3 regions of the Limnochorda sp. genome follow, and region 1 is predicted to be linked to each of the others. Evidence: riboswitches for the same ligand, from Rfam matches in the RefSeq annotation. Region 1 holds a riboswitch; each other region holds the start of a gene.
What was found. A riboswitch is a leader RNA that binds a small molecule or an ion and turns the genes downstream of it on or off. The one in region 1 is predicted to bind cobalamin.
Positions count from the first base shown of each region.

Region 2: it holds a riboswitch for cobalamin, as region 1 does, so the genes downstream of both, FWJ67_RS10345 (ribonucleoside-diphosphate reductase subunit alpha) here and FWJ67_RS05230 (heme ABC transporter ATP-binding protein) in region 1, are expected to answer to the same signal.
Region 3: it holds a riboswitch for cobalamin, as region 1 does, so the genes downstream of both, FWJ67_RS04155 (ABC transporter substrate-binding protein) here and FWJ67_RS05230 (heme ABC transporter ATP-binding protein) in region 1, are expected to answer to the same signal.

Region 1 covers NZ_VSCV01000009.1:47,726-51,995, reverse strand. The annotation lists gene FWJ67_RS05240 (Mrp/NBP35 family ATP-binding protein) at 1-115, opposite strand, end outside; gene FWJ67_RS05235 (FecCD family ABC transporter permease) at 363-1,424, opposite strand; gene FWJ67_RS05230 (heme ABC transporter ATP-binding protein) at 1,421-2,299, opposite strand; cobalamin riboswitch at 2,412-2,597, opposite strand; gene spoIID (stage II sporulation protein D) at 2,646-3,644, opposite strand; gene FWJ67_RS05220 (SPOR domain-containing protein) at 3,641-4,216, opposite strand; gene FWJ67_RS05215 (bifunctional folylpolyglutamate synthase/dihydrofolate synthase) at 4,251-4,270, opposite strand, start outside.
Region 2 covers NZ_VSCV01000049.1:2,131-6,400, forward strand. The annotation lists gene FWJ67_RS10345 (ribonucleoside-diphosphate reductase subunit alpha) at 1-2,100, opposite strand, end outside; cobalamin riboswitch at 2,281-2,495, opposite strand; gene FWJ67_RS10350 (response regulator) at 2,667-3,359, opposite strand; gene FWJ67_RS10355 (histidine kinase) at 3,356-4,270, opposite strand, start outside.
Region 3 covers NZ_VSCV01000006.1:83,460-87,729, reverse strand. The annotation lists partial or broken gene FWJ67_RS04170 (TCP-1/cpn60 chaperonin family protein) at 1-237, shown strand, start outside; gene mdh (malate dehydrogenase) at 340-1,269, opposite strand; gene FWJ67_RS04160 (hypothetical protein) at 1,458-1,658, shown strand; cobalamin riboswitch at 1,666-1,867, shown strand; gene FWJ67_RS04155 (ABC transporter substrate-binding protein) at 1,965-2,888, shown strand; gene ileS (isoleucine--tRNA ligase) at 3,240-4,270, shown strand, end outside.

The DNA.
Region 1 (4,270 bases):
CCCGGTCGCCGTCGGCCTCCACCCGGCCCACCATGCCCAGGTCGCTCAAGGGGCGCCGCAGCTCAGGCTCCCGCAGCTCCCCAACCGCCTTCCGTACCGCCTCCAGATCGACCAACGAAACCCCTCCCTACAGCCTCGGCCGGCCGTTCCCATTCTAATGGTTCCTGGGATCCTTGCCAAGGACGAGGCGCTCTCGGATGGCTGGCTGCCGCGCCTTTCCCATGGGGCTGGGGCTCCTCGCCAGCGGGCGCTGGCTCCACCTTCCCGACTCTGCCGGCCCTTGAGGTCGCCGGGCGAGGAGACCCAGCCCCAGAGGGACCGTGTCGCGACACCCTGGCTCCGGAGACCGGTCGGCCCGCCCCCTACCCCAGCCCAGCCCGGTACCGCCGGAGGAGCCAGAGGAAGAAGGGGACGCCGGCCAGGGCGGTGACCACGCCCACGGGGAGCTCGACGGGGCTGAGGAGCATGCGGGCCAGGGTGTCGCTGGCCACCAGGAGCGCGGCGCCCAGGAGGCCGGCCAACGGAATGAGGAGCCGGTGGTCGGGGCCGGTCACCAGCCGGACCGCGTGGGGCACGATCAGCCCCACAAAGCCGATGACGCCCGCGGCGGAGACGGCGGCCGCGGCCATCACCGACGCGGTGAAGAGCAACCGCCGCTGAACCCGCTCGGGCTCCACCCCCAGGTGGTAGGCCGCGTCCTCGCCCAACAAGAGCACGTTCAGCTCCCGCGCGTGGGCGAGGGCGAGGAGGAGCCCGCCGGCGACGTAGGGAGCCACCTGCCCCACCTCCCGCCAGCCCGCGCTGGCCAGGCTCCCCAGGAGCCAGAAGAGGGCCTTGTCCGCACTCTCCCGGTGGAGGGTGAGGAGGAGGGAGACGATGGCCGAACAGAAGGCGGAGACGGCCACGCCCGCCAGGAGGAGGGCCGTGAGGGGGGCCCGGTCGCCCACCCGGGCCAGGCGGTAGACGGTCACCACCGCCGCCAGGGCGAAGAGGAGGGCGACGGCGGGCACCGTGTGGTCGCTCAGCCAGGGCACGGCCGGGGCAAGGGTGACGGCCAGGACGGCCCCCACGGACGCGCCGCCCGAAACGCCCAGGATGTAGGGGTCGGCCATGGGGTTGCGGAAGAGCCCCTGCAGGGTGGTGCCCGCCACCCCCAGGGCGCCTCCGATGAGGACACCCAAGACCACCCGCGGCAGGCGGACCTGGAAGAAGATCACCTCGTAGCTGGCTGGCCACGTGGGCTCGAGCCGGAGCCACCCCAGGCGCCGCAGGGTCATCTGGGCCAGGGTGCCCGGGCCGATGGCGGCAGGCCCCAAAGCCAGCGCGGTGATGGCGGCGCCGGCCAGGATGGCCAGGGCCAAGGCAACGGCGACGGCGGGGCTGGGGCTGAGCCTGGGGCGCGGCTGAAGATCGGCCGGTGTCACGCCGTTCCCTCCTGGGCGGCCCCAGGGGCCTGGACGGTGCCGCCCGCCTCGCCGCCTTCCAGCGGGAGGAGGTGGACGGCCGGGGTCTCCACCGCCGGATGACGGCCCAACATCACCCGGGTTCCGTAGACTGCTTCCAGGATGGGAACGGCCAGCACCTGGGCCGGCGGGCCATCGGCCACCACCCGGCCCCCGGCCAGGAGGACCAGGCGGGGGGCGTAAAGGCTGGCCAGGTTCAGGTCGTGGAGGACGGCCACCACCGTCACCCCTTCCTCCCGGCAGAGGCGGGCCAAGAGGTCCAAAACCTCCACCTGGTGGCCGATGTCCAAGTGGCTCGTGGGCTCATCCAGGAGGAGGAGCTGGGGCTCCTGGGCCAGGGCCCGGGCCAGGACCACCCGCTGGCGCTCGCCCGCGGAGAGCTGGTTGAAGGGCCGTCCCGCCAGGTGGACCACCCCCGCCCGGCCCATCGCCTCCCGGACCTTCCGGCGATCGGCGGGCCCTTCCCGCTGGAAGCGCCCCAGGTGGGGCGTCCGGCCCATGGCGACCACCTGTTCCACCGGAAGGGCGAACGGCGCCGGCTCTTCCTGGGCGACCACCGCCACCCGGCGGGCCAGCGCGGGAACGGACCACTGGGCCAAGGGCCGGCCCCACAGGTGGATCTCGCCACCCCAGGAGGGGAGGCGCCCGGTGATGGCCCGCAAGAGGGTGGACTTGCCTGAACCGTTGGGACCGATGAGGGCCACCAACTCGCCCCGCTGGACGACCAGGGAGAGGTCGTGTAAGACGGTGGTGCCGCCGTACCCGGCGGTCAGCCGGCGGATGGCCACGAGCGGCCGGTCGGGCGTGAGGCGTTGGTCCTGGAAGGTCTGGCGCACCGGGATCCCTCTTTCCGCGCGCCCTCAAGAGAAAACCCGGCCTGCAAGCCGGGGGAAGGAACCAGGGCCCGACGGGATCCGGCTCAGACGGTTCCCCCATCCCTCGGAGGGCGTCGTCTGATGGGCGCGTGGCAGGTCTCCTGGCTCCCGGATCATCGCCAGCCCTCACCTTCCCCAGCTCCAGCCAGGTGGTCTGTCGAGGGGGGCTCCCCGGTCACAGTGGCGGGGCCGCTCGGGATTCCCACCCGATTCCCTATTCTCCGCCCCGGAGGGCGGCACCCCGCGCCCGTCTTCCATGCTCTTGTCCATCATACGGCCGGTCCCCCGGCCCGTCAATGGACCCCCGTCACCGGCCCCCTCCGTCGCCCGGCCAGGTGGTGAGCACCGTTCCCGGATAGTAGTGGGCCAGGATCTCCCGATAGGTCCGGCCGGCCCGGGCCAGCCCGTCCGCCCCGTACTGGGACATGCCCACGCCGTGCCCGTAGCCCCGCAGCAGGAATCGGGCGCCGTTCCCCTCCCAGATCACCTCGAACCACGTCGAGGGCAAGCCCAGGGCCTCCCGGATCTGGCGTCCCGTGTAGATCCGAGAGCCGTACTGGACCCGTTCCACCCGGCCCGAGGGGTACCGGCTCAGCACGAAGAGCGGCGGCTCCTCGCCCCGCCACTCCAAGGGACCCAGGCGGCCCGCCAGTTGGGCCCGATCGATGAACCGCTCCGTCTGGGCGTAGGGGCCCCGGGCGCCGTAGGGGTCGTAAAGGCTGACCAGGTACGGCAGCGCCTCCCGCCAGACGTTCTCCGACGCCTCGGTCTGGCCGCCGCTGGTGGAGTGGTACGCGGCAAAGATGGGCTCGCCCTGGTAGGTGAGGATCTCGCCCTCGGTCGCCAGGACCGCCTCGGCGATCTTCCGCCAGGCGAAGGGATACCGCCACCAGCCCCAGCGGCGCCGCAACGCCTCCTGGGAGCTCCACGCCTGGTCCCGGGAGGCCTGGTCGGTCAGGGCCGTCCCGTCGGTGGCCCTGGGTTGGACGAGGCTCCGCACCGCCAGGGTCCGGGCGGCGACGGCCTGGGCCTTCAGCGCCTCAGGATGGAAGGTGACGGGCATCTCCGCGGCCACCACCCCGGCCACGTAAAGCTCCAGGGGGATGGCCTCCACCTGGCCCAGGTCGCTCCGCCAGAGGGCGACCGGCGGTCCCTCCAAGGGTGGCAGGGGCGGCCAGAGCGCGGTGAAGACGGCCAGCCCCAGGCCCAGCAGGAGGCCGGCCAGGGCCACCCACCCGTAGACCGACCGGGAGGCCCGGCGGGCGGCCGCTCGCAGGCGGACGGTGGTGTTGGCCAGGCGGCTCATGGCGATCGCTGGATGAACGCGTCCGGGTAGCCCGCCGCGCGCAGGGCCTCCAGACGGGCGGCCGCCCCCGCCTCGCTGCGGAAGGCGCCCGCCTGGACCCGGTAGGGCGGGCCCGATGTGATGCTGGCCTCGAAGCCCTGGGCCTGCAGCTGCTCCACCAGCGCTTGGGCCCGGTCCCGATCCATGAAAGCCCCGACCTGCACCCGGTAGAGGCCGCCGGAGCTCTCTCCGCTCCCGCTGGACGGCGCCGACGAGGCCGGCGCCGGGGCCGGGGCGCTCGACGACGGGGCACTCGAGGAAGAGGTGGTTGAGGCGGGCCGCTCCTGAGTCCGGGCCGCGGGCGTGGTGGCCGGACTGCTGACGGCCACCGAGGATGGCGGCGGCGGTGAAGAGACCAGGGTCTCCCCCACCGACGGCTGGGGCATGGTCAACAGCGAGATCAGGTAGTAGCCCAGGCCGTATCCGATGGCCAAGGCCACCAAACCGACCAAGGCCACCTGCAGGCGGAAGGGAATCCCCCGACGTTTGGGCCGCCGCACCCGCCGGGTCGCCCCGTCGCGTTCACCTCTCATGCCTGTTCCCCCCGCCTCTTACTTCCCTAGCCGGTCAGGCGCTCCTGCCGTGGA
Region 2 (4,270 bases), on a different contig from region 1:
AATCTCGAAGGCGGTCCGGAAACGCTCCTTCACCTCGGGCGGGATCCGCTCGATGGGCGCCAGGATGCCGTCGTAGAGGACCAGCGCCTCCACCATCTCTTCATCCCAGAGGCCCCGGGCCCGGAGCTCCTCCACCAGGTAGGGGTTGACCACGGCGAAATCACCCGAAAGGTTGGTCTTGGTGTAGAGGAGCCGGTAGTCGGGCTCAATGGACTGGGAGACGCCCAGGATGTTGGAGATGGTGGCGGTGGGCGCAATGGCGAGGACGTTGCTGTTCCGCATGCCGTACCGCCGGACCGCCTCCCGCACCGGCGTCCAGTCCAGCCGTCCGCCCCGCGGCACCTCCACAGGCACCCCCCGCTCCGCCTCCAGCCGCTCCAGGGTGTCCTGGGGCAAGAGCCCCTGGGACCAGGCGGAGCCGGCGTAACTTGGATACGGGCCCCGTTCCCGGGCCAGGTGGGCCGAGGCCAAGATGGCGTGGTAGGCGATGGTCTCCATGCTCTCGTCCGCGAAGGCCATGGCCGCCTCGGACCCATAGGGGATCTGCAGCTTGTGAAGCGCGTCCTGGAAGCCCATGATACCCAGGCCGATGGGGCGGTGGCGCAGGTTGGACCGGCGGGCCGCCTCGATGGGGTAGAAGTTGATGTCGATGACGTTGTCCAGCATCCGCACCGCCGTGGTCACTGTTTCCCGGAGAGCCTCCTCATCCAGCCGGCCCTCCCGGACGTGCCAGGCCAGGTTGATGGACCCCAGGTTGCAGACGGCCACCTCATCGGGGCTGGTGTTGAGAAGGATCTCGGTGCAAAGGTTGGAGCTGTGGATGACGCCGGCGTGGGCCTGGGTGTTCCGCAGGTTGGCCGCATCCTTGAAGGTGATCCAGGGGTGGCCCGTCTCGTAGAGCATCCCGAGCATCCGCCGCCAGAGCTCCCGGGCCTTCACCCGCTTGACGTGGGTGAGCTTACCCCGGTCGGCCATGGCCTCGTAGGCCAGGTAGCGCTCCTCGAAGGCCCGGCCGTAGAGGTCGTGGAGGTCGGGCACGTCGCTGGGGCTGAAGAGGGTCCACTCCCCGTCGGCCTCCACCCGCTTCATGAAGAGGTCGGGGATCCAGTGGGCGGTGTGCATGTCGTGGGTCCGCCGGCGCTCATCCCCCGTGTTCCGGCGGAGCTGCATGAAGTCTTCCAGGTCCAAGTGCCACGTCTCCAGGTAGGCGCAGACGGCCCCCCGCCGCTTGCCGCCCTGGTTGACGGCGATGGCCGTGTCGTTGGCCACCTTCAGAAAGGGGATCACCCCTTGGCTCCGGCCGTTGGTCCCCCGGATATGGCTCCCCAGGGCCCGTACGGGGGTCCAATCGTTGCCCAGGCCCCCGCTCCACTTGGAGAGCATGGCGTTGTTGTAGATCCCCATGAAGATGCTGTGGAGGTCGTCTTCGATGGTGGTGAGGAAGCAGGAGGACAGCTGCGGGTGGACGGTGCCGGCGTTGAAGAGGGTGGGGCTCGAGGGGCAGAAGCGGAAGGTGGACATCAGCTCGTAGAACTGGATGGCCCGGCGGGTGGGGTCATCCTCGTTGAGGGCCAGACCCATGGCCACCCGCATCCAGAAGAGCTGGGGCGTCTCCAGGCGGCGCTCGCCCTCATGGATGAAGTAGCGGTCGTAGAGGGTCTGGAGGCCCAGGTAGCTGAAGAGTTGGTCCCGCTCGGGGCGGAGGGCCCGGGCGAGCCGGTCCAGGTCGAAGCGGAGGAGGTCCGGGCTGACCCGCCCGATCCGGACCCCGTACTGGACGGCGTTCTGGAAGAGCGCCGGGTACCGGGCCCGCACCTCATCGAAGGCCAGGGGCTCCCCCCTCATCTCCAGACCCAACGCCTCGTGGTAGACGATGTCGAGGAGCAGGCGGGCGGCCACCCGGGCGTAGTTGGGCTCGCGCACGATGAGTGCCCGGGCAGCGTACACCTGGGCCCAGCGCTGCTCCCGGGGGGAGAGGCCGGGCAGCCCCGTGCCGGCCGCGGCCTGGGCCAGCGTCTCCAAGGAGACATGTTCAATCCCGGCCACGGCCCACGCCAGCTCCGGGGCCGGCGACGAAGCACCTCGGTGGACGGCAGACATGAAGAAAGCCTCCCTCTCGTGTGGCTGGCACCCGAGGGAAGGCAAGGCGGAAGAGCGGGAACGGGCGCCCCGTGGCCGGGAAGCAGGCCAACCCGCGGGCACGCCGCCAGCGTCCGGCAGGGCCACGAACGCCTCGCACGCCCTTGCTGCCTTACCCTCGAAGGCGCAAGGTGAACCTCGCCACTGGCGAGGGCAATCGGCAGGTCTTCGGACTTGCAGGCAGTGGCGCTTCCCGAAGGGCGCCGAACCTACTAGCCGTCGCTTCCCAGGCCTCTGGCGGCCCAGTGCCCATGACGGCGTTCGTTCCTGCTCACCGCTGCGGGGCAGTCCCGGATTCGCACCGGGTTCCCTCTTCGCCCGAGCCGGTCTGGGGGACCGGCCCAGGACCGATTGCAGGCCCAATATACAGTAGATGGTAATGGTTGTCAACCCTACACCTTGTGTTTTCCGTTCCCGCGGAGGCGGGCGCGCCTCCCGTCCGCCGGTCCTGCCCACCGGCGAGTCATCTCAGGGGCTCGTCCCCCGCGGATGGTCCAGGTCCTGCCCAGAGCTTGGAGCCGGCCCGCTCAGCCCTCCTCCAAGGGAACGCCGGGCCCAGGCTCCGCGACGAGCCCGTGCTTCAGCGCGTAGACCGCAGCCTGGGTCCGGTCCTGGAGCCCCAACTTGCTCAAGATGCTGCTTACGTGGGTCTTCACGGTGGTCTCGGTGATGGCCAGCGCCGCCCCGATCTCCTTGTTGCTCAGGCCCCGGGTGAGGAGGGTGAGCACCTCCAGCTCCCGGGGGGTGAGGGAGGAGGCGGCCGCGGCCGGGTGACCCGGCGGCTGGCCCACCTGGAGCATGAGTGCCTGGGCCACCCGGGGGTGGAGGCGGGCCTCGCCCCGGTGGACGGCCCGGATGGCCTCCACCAAGACGTCGGGAGCCACATCCTTCAAGAGGTAGCCGGCCGCGCCGGCCTGGATGGCGGGCACCACCCGATCCTGCTCCGCGAAGCTGGTGAGAACGATCACCTTGGTGCCGGGGGAGCGGCGCTGCACCTCCCGGGTGGCGGCCACCCCGTCCATCCCGGGCAGCACCAGGTCCATAAGGACCACGTCCGGCTGCAGGCGTTCCACCGCTTCCAGCGCGGTCTCGGCGTCCGTCGCTTCGCCCACCACCTGGATCTCTTCTTCCGTTTCGAGAAAGAAGCGCAGGCCCCGGAGGACCACCGCATGGTCATCGACCAGGAGGACCGTGATGGGCCGCCCGCTCCCTTGGGTCATGGCGCTTCACCTCCGCCCTCCGACGCCGCTGGGAGGGGGATGATGGCCCGCACTTCCGTGCCGCCTCCCCGCCGGCTCCGGACGGTCACATCGCCCCCCAGGGACTGGGCCCGCTCCCGCATGCCGATGAGGCCGAAACCGCCCGAAGCGCCGGCAGCCCGGGCCTGAAAGCCCACGCCCCGATCCCGCACCGTGAGGGTGACCATCTCCCGGTCCAGCCCGTACTCGACCTGCACCTGGTCCACACCCGCGTGGCGCCGCACGTTGTTCAGCGCCTCCTGCCCGATCCGCCAGAGGGCCTCCTCCACCGCCTGGGGCACGGCGCCTCCGCCCGTCACGGCAACCTCCACCGTGAGGCCCAGGCGGGCGCCGTACTGGGTCAGGGCGGTGATCAGGCCTTGTTCGAGGCCTTCAGGGCGGAGTTGCCAGATGAGGGAGCGCATGGCCTGCAAGGACTCCTGGGCCAGGGCCTGGATCTCCTCGAGGGCCCGGGCCGCCTCCTCAGGGTCCCGGTGGATCAGCTTGCGGGCGCCCTGGGCCAGCAGGTTCAGGGAGAAGAGGGACTGGGAGATGGAGTCGTGGAGATCCCGGGCCAGGCGGTTCCGCTCTTCGAGGCGGGCCTGGTCCCGCTGGGCCTGGAGGAGGCGGACGCGCGCGATGGCCGTGCCGATTTGGAGGGCGACGGACTCGAGCAAGGCCAGCTCTTGCGGGGAGAAGTGCCGCTTCTCTGGGTGGGCCACGTTGAGCAGGCCGAACCGGACGCTGCCGGAGGCGAGGGGCACCGTCGCATGGTGGCTGATCTGGTGGGTCTCGCCCCACTGGCGCCGGCGGGCCTCGTCCAGGCGCTTGCATTCCATGGTGTTGGCCGCCCGCTCCAGCCCGCCCCCCCAGTACGCATCGAGGCACCAACA
Region 3 (4,270 bases), on a different contig from region 1:
TCGGTCATCGTGGAGGAGGTCCGCAAGGCCGAGCGGGGCATCGGCTTCAACGCCCTCAGCGAGAAGCTGGAGAACATGATGGAGGCGGGGATCATCGACCCGGCCAAGGTGACCCGGACCGCGCTGGAGAACGCGGCCAGCATCGCCAGCCTGGTCCTCACCACCGAGGCGCTGGTGGCCGAGATTCCCGAGAAGGAGAAGACGCCCGCTGGGCCCGGGGCCGACATGGACTTCTGAGCCCGCCCTGGCGAGCGCGAAACGAGGCGGCCGAACGGCCGCCTCGTCTTTTTGTGGGCATCCCATCGCCGCGGGGACACCGGACGGGGATCACCCCGACCGTCAGAAGGAGAGCTTGGCGAGCGGCTCCCGCACCGACTGAACCGAGCGGCGGAAGGCCTCCTGCTCCTCGGGGGTGAGTTCGATCTCCACCACCTTCTCGATCCCCTTGCCGCCCAAGATGACGGGAACCCCCACGTAAATGTCCCGCTCGCCGTACTCGCCGTCCAGGTAGGCGATGGCCGGCAGGAGGCGGCGCTGATCCCGCAGGATCGCCTCCACCATGTCCGCGGTGGATGCGGCCGGGGCGTAGAAGGCGCTGCCGGTCTTGAGCAGGTTGACGATCTCGCCGCCGCCCTTCCGGGTCCGCTCCACGATTCGGTCGATGGTCTCCCGGGGCAGGAGCTTCTCGATGGGGATGCCGCCCGCGTAGGAGTAGCGGACCAACGGCACCATGGCGTCGCCGTGGCCGCCCAGGACGAAGGCGCTCACATCTTTGACGGAGATGCCCAGCTCCTGGGCGATGAAGGTGCGGAAGCGGGTAGAGTCGAGCACGCCCGCCATCCCCATGACCCGCTCCTTGGGCCACCCCGAGATCCGGTAGGCGGCGTAGGTCATGACGTCGACGGGGTTGCTCACCACAATCATGAAGGCGTTGGGCGAGTACTGGACCACCTGCTCGACCACGCTGCGGATGATGTTGAAGTTGGTCTGGAGCAGGTCATCCCGGCTCATCCCCGGCTTGCGGGCCACACCGGCGGTGATCACCACCACGTCCGAATCCCGGGTGTCCTCATAGCTATTGGTGCCGATGACGTTCACGTCGAACCCGGCCACCGGGCCCGCCTGCAAGAGGTCCAGGGCCTTCCCCTGGGGGAGTCCCTCCACCACATCGACCAGCACCACATCGCCCAGGTTCCGGGAAGCGATCCAGTGGGCGGTGGTGGCGCCCACGTTGCCGGCGCCTACGATGGTGATCTTCTTCCGAGCCATCCTAACCCCCCTGTTCCGAGCCCACCCGTGTTGAGAGCCGCATCACGGACAGTGTACCAATTCCTGGAGTCCCCATCAATCGATGGGCCTCGCTCGGGGAAGGTCTCTCCCGGGGAAGGACGAACCTTGCAGGAAAAGATTGGGAAGGGTCATCATCATTCGGAACACGACGGAGGAGGCGAGCGGCGATGCGGAGGGTGGTCCCTCCCCAACCGGACCTGGAGGCCCTGGCCCGGTCCTTCTTCCAACTGCTGGAGACCGACCGGTCCAGCGAGCTCTTCCTGGCCCGCTTCCAGGAGGTGGATCAGGGCTTGGAGGCGGCCCTCCAGGCCCAGGAGGCTGGGATGGCCCGCCGGCAGGAGGCGGCTGGCGGGGCAGCGAAGCCCTGATCGTCTTCCATCGTTGCAGGCGGGGGGTGCCCGGCCGGGAGACCTGCCGGGAGAATAGGGAAGTCGTCATCCGGCTTCGGCCGGAGAAGCGCGCGGGCCCGCCACTGTGACCGGGGAGGCGCCCGAGCCCACTCGCACCCGCGGGGAAGGGCCGGGCAGAGGCCGAGGATCCGGGAGCCAGGAGACCTGCCCCCTGCCGCCGGCTCACCTGCGTGGGGCCAGGACGAGCCGTCCTTCCTGGCGCGCGCCCCGGGCCGGGGCGCTGGTCGTGGCGGGCCTGCCATCGCCTGGTGGAGGTGTGCAGCCATGCTGGTCCGATCCGGCGCCCGCGCTCTGGGGCTCCTCACCCTCGTCTGGGCCCTCGCCCTCCTTGGGGCCCCTGCTTCGTGCGCCCAAGAACCGCTCGTGGTCGAGGACGTGCTGGGGCAGCGGTTCACCTTCGAGCAGCCGCCCCAGCGGATTGTGGCCCTCTCGCCGTCGATCACCGAGAACCTCTTTGCCGTCGGAGCAGGGGAGCAGGTGGTGGGGGTGAGCGCGTACAGCACCTACCCGCCCGAGGCGGCCCGCCTGCCCGTCGTCTCCGACGCGGTCCAGGTCAACCTGGAGCGGCTCCTGAGCCTGGAGCCCGATCTGGTGGTCGGGGACATGCAGGTGGTCCGGGCCCACGTGGAGCGGCTGCAGGCCTTGGGCGTGCCCGTCTTCGCGGTGGACGTGCCCGACCTGGAGAGCCTCTTCGAGACCCTGCTCCTTCTCGGGCGGATGACGGGCCACCAAGAGACGGCCCAGGCCCTGGTGGAGGGCCTGCGGGCACGGGTGGCGGCGGTGGAGGCCCGGACCGGTCACCTGCCTGCCGACCAGAGGCCTCTGGTCTTTGTGGAGGTGTGGCATGAGCCCCTCATGACCGCCGGCCCCGGAAGCTTCATCGACGAGCTGGTCACCCGGGCGGGCGGCCGGAACCTGGCCTTCGACGCCCCCACCCCCTGGCCCACCTACAGCGTGGAGACCGTCCTGGCCCGGGACCCGGAGGTGATCCTCCTCACCAACCGGTACCGGGAGGAGGTGCTGGCCCGGCCCGCGTGGCAAGAGGTGCGGGCCATCCAGACTGGGCGGGTCTACGAGGTGGAGCCCGACTGGCTGACCATCACCGGCCCCCGGCTGGTCGACGGCTTGGAGGCCCTGGCCCAGCTCTTCCACCCGGAGCTCTTCCCGGCGGAGGAGGGGCCCAATTGACGGGCAGGACCAGCCGTGGCTATAATGGGAGCCACATGAAGACGGCTGGGTAAGGCGCCGGGCTCAGGAGGCGGCCCGGCGAGCCAATGGCGATGAAGAGGCGAGTAGGGGCGGCCTCCCCGGAACGAGCGAGCCGGGAGGGTGGGAGCCGGCTCCGGGCCCGTCCCGAAGATCCCCTCGGAGCTGCTCCGCTGAACGGCGGCTAGGGCTCAGTAGGCGGGGCCGGTTGGGGCCGTTACCCCTTTCGAGTGGGAGCGGTCGGCTGACCGCTCCAAGACCGGGTGGTACCGCGGGAGTGTGGACTCTCGTCCCAGGGGCGAGGGTCTTTTTTTGTTCGGGAGGGCGGAAGGCATGGACTACCAGAAGACCGTTCAGTTGCCGACGACTGACTTTCCCATGCGGGCGCAGCTGGCCAAGCGGGAGCCCCAGCGCCTGGAGGCCTGGCGGGAGCAGCGGCTCTACCAGAAGCTCCAGGAGCAGCGGCGGGCGGCCCGGCCCGACGGCCCGGACTTCGTCCTGCACGACGGGCCGCCGTACGCCAACGGCCACATCCACATCGGCACCGCCCTCAACAAGATTCTGAAGGACTTCATCGTCCGGGTCCACGCCATGGAGGGCGAGTGGGCGCCGTATGTGCCCGGCTGGGACACCCACGGCCTGCCCATCGAGCGGGCTGCCTTGCTGGAACTGGGGGTGGACCCGGAAAGCCTCGACCCGCTGGAGCTGCGGCAGAAGTGCCGGGAATACGCGCTCCGCTTTGTGGAGGTCCAGCGGGAGGAGTTCGAGCGGCTCGGGGTCTGGGGTGACTGGGAGCACCCCTACCTCACCCTCACGCCGGAGTACGAAGCCCGGCAGGTGGAAGTCTTCGGCGAGATGGCCCGCCGGGGCTACATCTACAAGGGCCTCAAGCCCGTCTACTGGTGCCCCGAGTGCCGCACGGCCCTGGCCGAGGCGGAGATCGAGTACCAGGACCACCGCTCGCCCTCCATCTACGTCGCCTTCCCTGTGGAGGATGCCCGGGGGCTCTTTGAGCCCGAGGGCGCGGCGGTGATCATCTGGACCACCACCCCCTGGACCCTGCCGGCCAACAAGGCCATCGCGCTCCACCCCGACCTGGAGTACGTGCTGGTCCGGGTGGGCGAGGGGGCCCGCTACCTGGTGGCCCGGGGGCGCCTGGAGGAGGTCCAGAAGGACCTGGGCTGGGAGGCGGTGACGGAGGAAGGGGCCTGGCGGGGGGCGGAGCTGGAGGGGATCGTGACCCGCCACCCGCTGAAAGACCAGACCTCGCCGCTCATCCTGGGTGAGCACGTCACCCTGGAGCAGGGGACGGGCGCGGTCCACACCGCCCCCGGCCACGGCCTGGAGGACTATGAGGTGGGGCT